DNA from 2 places in the Comamonas terrigena NBRC 13299 genome. Region 1 is predicted to be linked to the other one. Evidence: predicted binding sites of a transcription regulator. Region 1 holds the regulator's gene; the other holds the start of a gene.
The links. Region 1 encodes sigma-54, which starts transcription at its own class of promoters, with help from an activator protein. Its sites were predicted from a motif close to TGGCANGNAANCTGCTTT; they were not measured.

Region 1 (4,562 bases):
CTCGCCCCGCCGCCTACTGCACATGCAGCGGGCTGGCCACGCCACCGGCCAGGGCTTCGACCTGGGCCCGCTGCGGTATGGAAGGCTGGGCGCCCACCTGGCCCATGCACAGGCTGGCGGCACGTATGCCCCATTGCACGGCATCGCCCAGGGCATGGCCTTCGGCCAGCCGGGTGACCAGCGCCCCCAGAAAGCTGTCGCCCGCCCCCGTGGTGTCCAGCACCGGCAGCGCCAGCGCGGGATGGGTGCTGACACGCCCGCCGCAGACGGCCACCGCCCCCTGAGCACCCAGCGTGACCACCACCTGGGACACGCCCCGTGCCAGCAGGCGCTGGGCGGCGTCGGCTGCCGTGGCCGGGCTGTCCACCACCTGATCGCTGTAGGCGGCGGCTTCGACCTCATTGACCACCAGGGTGTGGACCAGGGGCCACCAGGCTTCAGGCAGCTCGCGCACCGGTGAAGGGTTGAAGACCACGCGGCAGCCGGCGCTGCGTGCTGCCTCCAGCACCTGCTCCAGCACGCTGTCCGAGGTCTCGCGCTGCAGCAGCACGAAATCGGCCTGGGCCAGCACGTTCAGCAGCGCCTCATCCGGCAGCTCCAGCAGCACATTGGCGCCGGGCACCACGCAGATCCGGTTCTGGCCATTGCCCTCCACCAGCACCATGGCCGCACCGGTAGAGACCCCGTCCAGCACCTGCACATGGTCCATGTCCACGCCGGCGTCGTGCAGCGCCAGCCGCAGGCTGTTGCCATGGTGGTCGCGGCCTACGCAGCCAAACAGCGTGACCTGGGCGCCGTGGCGTGCGCAGGCCACGGCCTGGTTGCCGCCTTTGCCGCCAGGCAGGTAGCGCAGGCTGTGGGCCATCACGGTTTCCCCGGCCCGGGGCACGCGTTCCAAGTGCAGCACCGCATCCATGTGCAGGCTTCCCACCACGGCGATGCGGGCCACGCTGTGCGGGTGGTCGGGTTCGGGCTGCGCCGACAGCAGCTTGCGAGGCAGCGCGGAAGAAGAAAGCGGTGCAACCATGGGGGGTCTCCTTTGCTGCCAACGGCCGTGGCATGTGCGGAATGAACCAAGGATGGCTGCACGATACCTCCAACTGCCGGCGCTGCCCAGCCGGTTTGCACGGGTCTGGGGGATTGCGGCAGCGCAGCATGCCACGCAGGGGTTCCGCCACCGCGGGCCGTGGCCTCACCGGGCGCCCCGCCGCCCTCTGCAGCCCCGCTGCGCTTACAGCGTCTTGCGCAGATTGGCCGGCGCGATCTTCAGCGCCTCACGGTACTTGGCCACGGTGCGGCGGGCGCACTCGATGCCCTGCTCCTTGAGCATTTCGGCGATCTGGCTGTCCGACAGCGGCTTCTTGGCGTTCTCGGCCGAGACAAACTGCTTGATCAGCGCCCGCACTGCGGTGCTGGAGGCATTGCCGCCGGTTTCCGTGCCCAGCCCGGAGCCGAAGAAATACTTGAGCTCGAAGGTGCCGTGCGGCGTGGCCATGTACTTGGCGGTGGTCACCCGGCTGATGGTGGATTCGTGCAGGCCCAGTTCGTCGGCGATGTCGCGCAGCACCAGCGGGCGCATGGCCAGCTCGCCGTGCACGAAGAAGTTCTTCTGCCGCTCCACGATGGCGCGCGACACCCGCAAGATGGTGTCGAAACGCTGCTGCACGTTCTTGATGAACCAGCGGGCTTCCTGCAGGCGCTGCTGCAGGCCGGCATGGCCTTCGCTGCCCTTGTGGCCGCGCAGCGCACCGGCATACACATCGTGCACGCGCAGACGCGGCAGCACGTCGGGGTTGAGCTGCACGTTGAACTGGGGTGTGCCTTCGCTGGCGCGGCGGCCGGCGCGGGTGACGATCACGTCCGGCACGATGATGTTGCGCTCCACATTGACAAAGCGCCGGCCGGGCCGGGGCTCCAGCCGGGCGATCAGTGCCATGGCCATGCGGGTGCGCTCTTCGCTGCTGCCGGTGGCCTGCATCAGGCGGCGCACATCGCGCCGGGCCAGCAGGTCCAGCGGCTGGGCGCAGATGGTCAGCGCCGTCTCCACCACACTGGCCTCGGCCTCACCGCGCTGCAGCAGATGGTTCAGCTGCAACTGCAGGCATTCGGCCAGCCCCTGGGCGCCCACGCCCACCGGCTCCAGGCTGTGCAGCAGCCGCAGTGCCACGGTGAAGCGGTGCACCAGCTCGTCGAGCTGCTCTGGATCGTCCGTGCCGGCCAGGCCCTCGGCCAGGGACTGCAGCGACTCTTCGAGGTAGCCGTCGTCATTCAGGTTCTCGATCAGGAAACGCAGCACATAGCGGTCCAGCTCGGACAGGTGCAGCGACAGCGACTGGCGCAGCAGGTGGTCGGTCAGCGATTCATGTGCACGGGCCAGATCCAGGGCGCTGACCTCGTCGCCATCGCCGCCCTGGGCGTTGCGCGCCGGGGCATCGCCGCCCCATTCGCTGTCATCGGGGCGCAGTTCGCTGGTGCCGTCGCCCTCCCAGTCGGGGGCATCGTATTCCGTGCTGCCGGGGCCTTCCGCACTGTCGGCGGGCGCCTCCGCAGCCCCTGCCGTCAGCGCGCCATCGGCGGCATAGTCATCGCCCTGCGCCGGCGTGTCCGACTGGGACAGGCCGAAGTCTTCGCGGGGGGCGTCGTCGCTGTCGACTTCCAGAAACGGGTTGTCGTCGAGCATCTGCTCGACTTCCTGCGCCAGCTCCAGCGTGGACAGCTGCAGCAAGCGGATCGACTGCTGCAATTGCGGCGTCAGCGCCAAATGCTGCGACACCCGCAGTGACAAACCAGGCTTCAACGCGACGCTCCCTCTCTGTGATCTTGTGTGTGTGTCGTGGCGGCGGAAGTGACGGGCTACATCCTGAAATGTTCGCCCAGGTAGACCCGCCGGACGTCGGCGTTCTCCACAATCTCTTCCGGTGTGCCCTGCGCCAGCACATGGCCGTCGCTGATGATGAAGGCGTGGTCGCAGATGCCCAGCGTCTCGCGCACGTTGTGGTCGGTGATCAGCACCCCGATACCGCGCTCCTTGAGGAAGCCGATGATGCGCTGGATCTCGATCACCGCGATGGGGTCGATACCCGCAAACGGCTCGTCCAGCAGGATGAAGCGCGGCTGCGTGGCCAGGGCCCGGGCGATTTCCACGCGGCGGCGCTCGCCACCCGACAGCGCAATCGCCGGCGAGGAGCGCAGGTGGTCCACACGCAGTTCCTTGAGCAGATCGGTCAGGCGCCGCTCCACCTCGGCCTTGGTCAGGGGCTTGCCCTGTTCATCCTGCTGCAGCTCCAGCACGGCGCGCACATTGTCTTCCACGCTGAGCTTGCGGAAGATGGAGGCTTCCTGCGGCAGGTAGGACAGACCCAGGCGCGAACGCTGGTGGATGGGCATGTTCGCCACCGAGTGGCCGTCGATGTAGATATCGCCGGCATCGCTGCGCACCAGGCCCACGATCATGTAGAACGAAGTGGTCTTGCCCGCGCCATTGGGGCCGAGCAAGCCCACCACTTCGCCTTTCTGCACGGCCAGGGACACGTCCTTGACCACCTTGCGGCTGCCATAGGACTTGGCCAGATGGTGCACTTCCAGGCGGCTGCTGGCGCCTGGGGCGGTCGGGGTGTCGGAAGAGCGGGTCACGGGTTGCGCGATTTCATGGTGTCCGAAGGCTTGAGCGGCTGCGCACTCGGCGCCACCGGGGCCTGCGGGGGCTGGGTCTTGGGCGCCAGCACGGCGCGCACGCGGCCACCGGAGCCGGCCGCAGCTTCCTCGCTGCCCGGCGTGGCGCGGCGGTTGCCGTCCACGGTGAACACATCGGTCAGGTTGTTGTAGGTGATGATGTTGCCGGTGATGTCGTCACTCAGCGTGGCGCCGGTGTAGCCGCGCAGCTGGCCCCGCTGGATCAGGCGCACATCGTCCTTCTTGCCGTCGTACTCGATGATTTCGCCTTCGCCTTCCACGTACTCTTCGGGTGCACCGGGCTGGGTGTCGCGCTTCTGGCGGAAGAACGCGCGCTTGCCGGGGGCCGCCCAGACCTTGCCGAACTGGTAACCCTCGGCGTCCTGGCGCACTTCCAGCTTGGCGCCGCGCAGCACGATGGTGCCCTTGGTCAGCACCACATTGCCCGTGAACGTGCTGACCTGCTGCAGCTCGTCATGGTGCAGCGCATCGGCTTCGATGTTCATGGGCTTGTTGCGATCGGCCTTTTCGGCCTGTGCCGTGCCCATGGCAGCTGCCAGGACCGTAAGCGCGAGTATCGGGAGGAGTTTGCGTGTCATGTGAGAAGGCATGAATCTTGCAGCCATTGTAGGGCACTGGTTTTCCCCAGGGCTGCCCTGTGGGCGACTCGCAGGGAAATCGACACAAAAAAGCCCGCTGGAAAGCGGGCTGGGTGCAGGGCGGTCAGGCCCTGCCGGGCGAAAGCGGGACCGCTCAGGCCTTGCGGCTCTGGTTGGCCAGGTAATCCACCACATTCAGCACGTTCTGCATGCTGCCGGCGCGGGGGCCGTCGGTGTAGAACTTGCCGGCCACGCCCATGGAAGGCACGCCCTCCACATCGTATTCCTGCT
Region 2 (4,562 bases), 750 kb from region 1:
GGCCACCCAGCAGGCCGATGTCGGCCTTGACGATGCCCCAGTGGTCAATGATCAGCGCATTCGTCAGCACCGTGTCCATGGCGCCCTGCGCACGGCTGCGCTGGCTTTGCGCCATGCCGTCGCGGATGGTCTTGCCGCCGCCGAATTTCACTTCCTCGCCATAGCCGCCCGCGGCCAGCGTGAAGTCTTTCTCGACTTCAATCAGCAGCTCGGTGTCGGCCAGGCGCACGCGGTCGCCCACGGTGGGGCCAAAGGTTTCGGCGTAGGCGCGTCGGTCCATCTGTGCCATCACAAGTCTCCCTGTACCAGGCCGCGAAAGCCGTAGATTTTGCGGTCGCCGCCCATGTCCACCAGCTCCACCGTGCGTTGCTGGCCCGGCTCGAAGCGCACGGCCATGCCGCTGGCGATGTTCAGGCGCATGCCGTGTGCGGCGTCGCGGTCGAAGGACAGTCCCGCATTGGTTTCGGCAAAGTGGTAGTGCGATCCGACCTGGATGGGCCGGTCGCTGGCGTTGCGCACCACCAGGGCCACGGTGCGGCGGCCCGGGTTGAGAGGGTGGGCGCCCTCGTCCAGTAGCAGTTCTCCGGGGATCATGCGGGCCTCCGGTTTATGCCAGCTTGGTCAGCATGAAGGCACCCAGGGCCGCCGTGGCCCCGCCGCCGAGCTTGGCCGCCCACTGGTGGCGCTGCATCACGGCCTTGCCCAGCACCATGCCGCAGACATGCAACAGGCCCGATCCCAGCGCAATGCCGGTCAGGGCACCAACCGCAGCCCAGCCCGTGTCGCCCGCCAACTCAAAGCCATGGGCGGCGCCATGGAAAAAGGCGAACACGCCCGCCAGCGCAGCGGCCAGCACCCAGGGCATCTTCTTCTGCACGGCCACCAGCAGGCCCAGCACCAGCACGGAAGCGGCAATCATCGGCTCCACGCCCGGCACCCACAGGCCGGCAAAACCGGCCAATGCACCGGCCACCAGCAGCGCGACAAACGCCGCCGGCGCGCGCCAGGCGGGGGTGACGGTCAGCGCGCTCCAGGCACCCACCGCCAGCATCGCGGCCAGGTGGTCGGCGCCGGTGAACGGGTGGGCGAAGGCATGGGTTAGGCTGTCCAGGAAATTGTGGTGGCCGCCACCATCCGCGCCCACATGGGCCAGGGCGGACAGGGGCAGGGCAGCCGCTGCTGCGGTCAGGGTGGTGAGGAGGTGTTTGGTTTTCATGGCAGTCTGGGCAAGAAGGGGAGAGCCGGCTGGCGAAAGGGCACGAGGTAGCGCAATAGGCGGTGCAATGTGCGGTGCAGTGGGAACGGTCGTGGCAGCGCTCAGACGATGGGGTCGTGCACCGTGACTAGCTTGGTGCCATCGGGGAAGGTGGCTTCGATCTGGATGTCGGGAATCATCTCCGGCACGCCTTCCATCACATCGTCGCGGGTCAGCACCGTACGGCCTTCGCTCATCAGCTGGGCCACCGTCTTTCCGTCGCGTGCGCCTTCCAGCACATAGGCGCTGATCAGGGCCACGGATTCGGGGTAGTTCAGCTTGAGTCCCCGTGCACGGCGCCGCTCCGCCAGAAACGACGCAGTGAAGATGAGCAGCTTGTCTTTTTCGCGAGGTGTGAGTTCCATGCCCACAGGCGATGCAAGCGCTGTGCCAAGTGCTGCACCGCTTTGGCGAAGCCTGTGCGCACAAAAATAGTGCAGCCAAGGGGTTGCCTGTTTGTGGTGCATGCCTTTTTGTGGTGCATGCATGGGTTGGGGATGGCCAGGTAGGGTGTGCCGCAGCGGTGCCATTGAGGTGGAGGTGGGCGCGGGCGGTCGCGTACCTGCCGGGCGCCATGGTGGTGGCGTGCGTGCGGCGCGGCATGAAAGCTGCAAGCGTGGGTCTCCATGGCCCGTCCCCCGCTGACCACTGTTGCTGACAACCCCCCCGCAGCCGCGGCCGAGCAGGCTGTGGCGGCGCCTGCCGCGCAGCAGGTGGTCAAGGTACGCCGCGACTACAACACCTGGGTGGCGACCGAGACCTTGGAAGACTACGCGCTGCGCTACACCCCGCAGCGCTTTCGCAAATGGTCCCATGCACGTGTGGCGCACACGGCCTTCGGTGCGGCCTCGTTCCTGATTCTGGAGGCCGTGGGGGCCACGCTGCTGGTGCAGTACGGCTGGGCCAATGCCTTCTGGGCCATTCTGGCCACGGGGCTGATCATCTTTGCGGCCGGCCTGCCCATCAGCATCTATGCCGCGCGCTACGGGCTGGACATGGACCTGCTCACGCGCGGTGCGGGCTTTGGCTATATCGGCTCCACCATCACCTCGCTGATCTACGCCAGCTTCACCTTCATCTTTTTTGCGCTGGAGGCGGCGGTCATGGCCTATGCGCTGGACCTGGCGCTGGACATCCCGCCGGCCTGGGGCTACCTGGTGTGTGCGCTGCTGGTGATTCCGCTGGTCACCCACGGGGTGTCCATCATCAGCCGGCTGCAGGTGTGGACCCAGCCGCTGTGGCTGGTCATGCTGGTGGTGCCGTTTGTCTATGTGGCCATCAAGCAGCCCCAGGTGTTCAGCGAGGTGCTGCACTACGGCGGCGAGCGCAATGCCGGCGCCGGCTTCAGCCTGCCGCTGTTCGGCGCCGCGCTGACCGTGGGCATTGCCCTGATCACGCAGATGGGCGAACAGGCCGATTACCTGCGTTTCATGCCCCAGCCCGTACCCGGCCAGCGCGGGCGCTGGTGGGCGGGGGTGCTGCTGGGCGGCCCGGGCTGGGTGGTGCTGGGCGTGGCCAAGATGCTGGGCGGGGCGCTGCTGGCCTACCTGGCGATTTCCCACGCCGTACCGGCCGAGCATGCGGTGGACCCGAACCAGATGTACCTGGCCGCCTACGAAAACGTGTTTCCCCATTACAGCTGGGCGGTGGCGGCCACGGCGCTGTTTGTGGTGATCTCCCAGCTCAAGATCAATGTGACCAATGCCTATGCTGGTTCGCTGGCCTGGAGCAATTTTTTCTCGCGCCTCACGCACAGCCATCCTGGCCGGGTGGTGTGGGTGGTGTTCAACACCTTCATCGCCTTCATGCTGATGGAGATGAACGTCTTCCGCGCCCTGGGCGAGGTGCTGGGCCTGTATTCCAACCTGGCCATCGCCTGGATCATGGCCGTGGTGGCCGATCTGGTGATCAACAAGCCGCTGGGCCTGTCGCCGCCGGGGATCGAATTCAAGCGCGCCCACCTGTACGACATCAACCCCGTGGGGGTGGGCGCCATGGCGCTGGCTTCCTGCCTGTCGATCGCCGCGCACCTGGGGGCGTTTGGTCCGCTGGCGCAGGCCTTCTCGGCCGTGATCGCCATGGTCGTGGCCCTGGTCAGCGCACCGCTGATCGCCTGGGCCACCCGGGGCCGCTACTACATTGCGCGCAGCGCGCAGTCGGGTTGTGCCAGCTGCACGCAGTGCAGTGCCGGCGGTGCCGCCACGGCCACCGCCACCCTGCGCTGCACGGTGTGCGACCGCAGCTACGAGGCGCCGGATATGGCGCATTGCCCGGCCTATGGCGGCCACATCTGCTCGCTGTGCTGCACGCTGGATGCGCGCTGCGGCGATGTCTGCAAGCCGCAGGCCCATCTGGCCGTGCAGTGGCGCAGCGCCCTGCGCTGGCTGCTGCCCCGGCCGCTGTGGCAGCTGCTGGACAAAGGCCTGGGTCACTTCCTGCTGCTGATGCTGGTGATCGCCCCGGTGCTGGCCGCCGTGCTGGGGCTGCTCTACCACCAGGAGCTGCAGACGCTGGAGCGCGCGGCATCGCCCGCCACGGTGCAGGCAGCGGCGGCTTCGGTCCGGGCCACCTTGCTCAAGGCCTATCTGGGCCTGCTGCTGATCGCCGGCATCGTGGCCTGGTGGCTGGTGCTGGCCCAGAAAAGCCGGCGCGTGGCGCAGGAAGAATCCAACCGCCAGACCGGCCTGCTGGTGCGGGAAATCGCCCTGCACCAGCAGACCGATGCCGAACTGCAGGCCGCCCGCAAGCTGGCCGAGGAGGCGCGCGCCATTGCCGAAGCCGCGCGCGAAGCCGCCGACCAGGCCAACCAGGCCAAAAGCCGTTACCTCAGCGCCATCAGCCACGAGCTGCGCACGCCGCTCAACAGCATCCTGGGCTATGCACAGCTGATGGGGGCAGACAACAGCGTGCCGCCGCACCGCCAGCACGCGGTGCAGGTAATCCGCCGGGGGGGTGAACACCTGCTGTCGCTGATCGAAGGCACGCTGGACATCGCCCGCATCGAATCCGGCAAGCTGGCGCTGCAGGTCGCGCCCATGCGCTTTGCCGAAGGCATGCAGTCCCTGGCCGACCTGTTTGCGCTGCAGGCCCAGGCCAAGGGCCTGGAATTCCACTACGACGTCCAAGGCAGCCTTCCGGCGGTGGTGCGGGCGGATGAAAAGCGCCTGCGCCAGATCGCCATCAACCTGCTGGGCAATGCCATCAAGTTCACCACCCAGGGCAGCGTGACGCTGCAGGTGCGCTATGCGCGCCAGATGGCCACGCTGCGCGTGATCGACACCGGCCCCGGCATGGAACAGGACGAACT

Region 2: a site for sigma-54 is predicted at 1,631-1,648, ahead of CT3_RS16615 (urease subunit gamma). Genes of this name have one in related genera too.

What each region holds. Positions count from the first base shown of each region.
Region 1 is NZ_AP019749.1:4,405,870-4,410,431, forward strand. It holds gene CT3_RS19945 (ribokinase) at 14-1,027, opposite strand; gene CT3_RS19950 (RNA polymerase factor sigma-54) at 1,232-2,797, opposite strand; gene lptB (LPS export ABC transporter ATP-binding protein) at 2,854-3,633, opposite strand; gene lptA (lipopolysaccharide transport periplasmic protein LptA) at 3,630-4,271, opposite strand; gene CT3_RS19965 (thiol:disulfide interchange protein DsbA/DsbL) at 4,426-4,562, opposite strand, start outside.
Region 2 is NZ_AP019749.1:3,653,493-3,658,054, reverse strand. It holds gene ureC (urease subunit alpha) at 1-289, opposite strand, end outside; gene CT3_RS16625 (urease subunit beta) at 289-594, opposite strand; gene CT3_RS16620 (HupE/UreJ family protein) at 608-1,216, opposite strand; gene CT3_RS16615 (urease subunit gamma) at 1,318-1,620, opposite strand; gene CT3_RS16610 (hybrid sensor histidine kinase/response regulator) at 1,882-4,562, shown strand, end outside.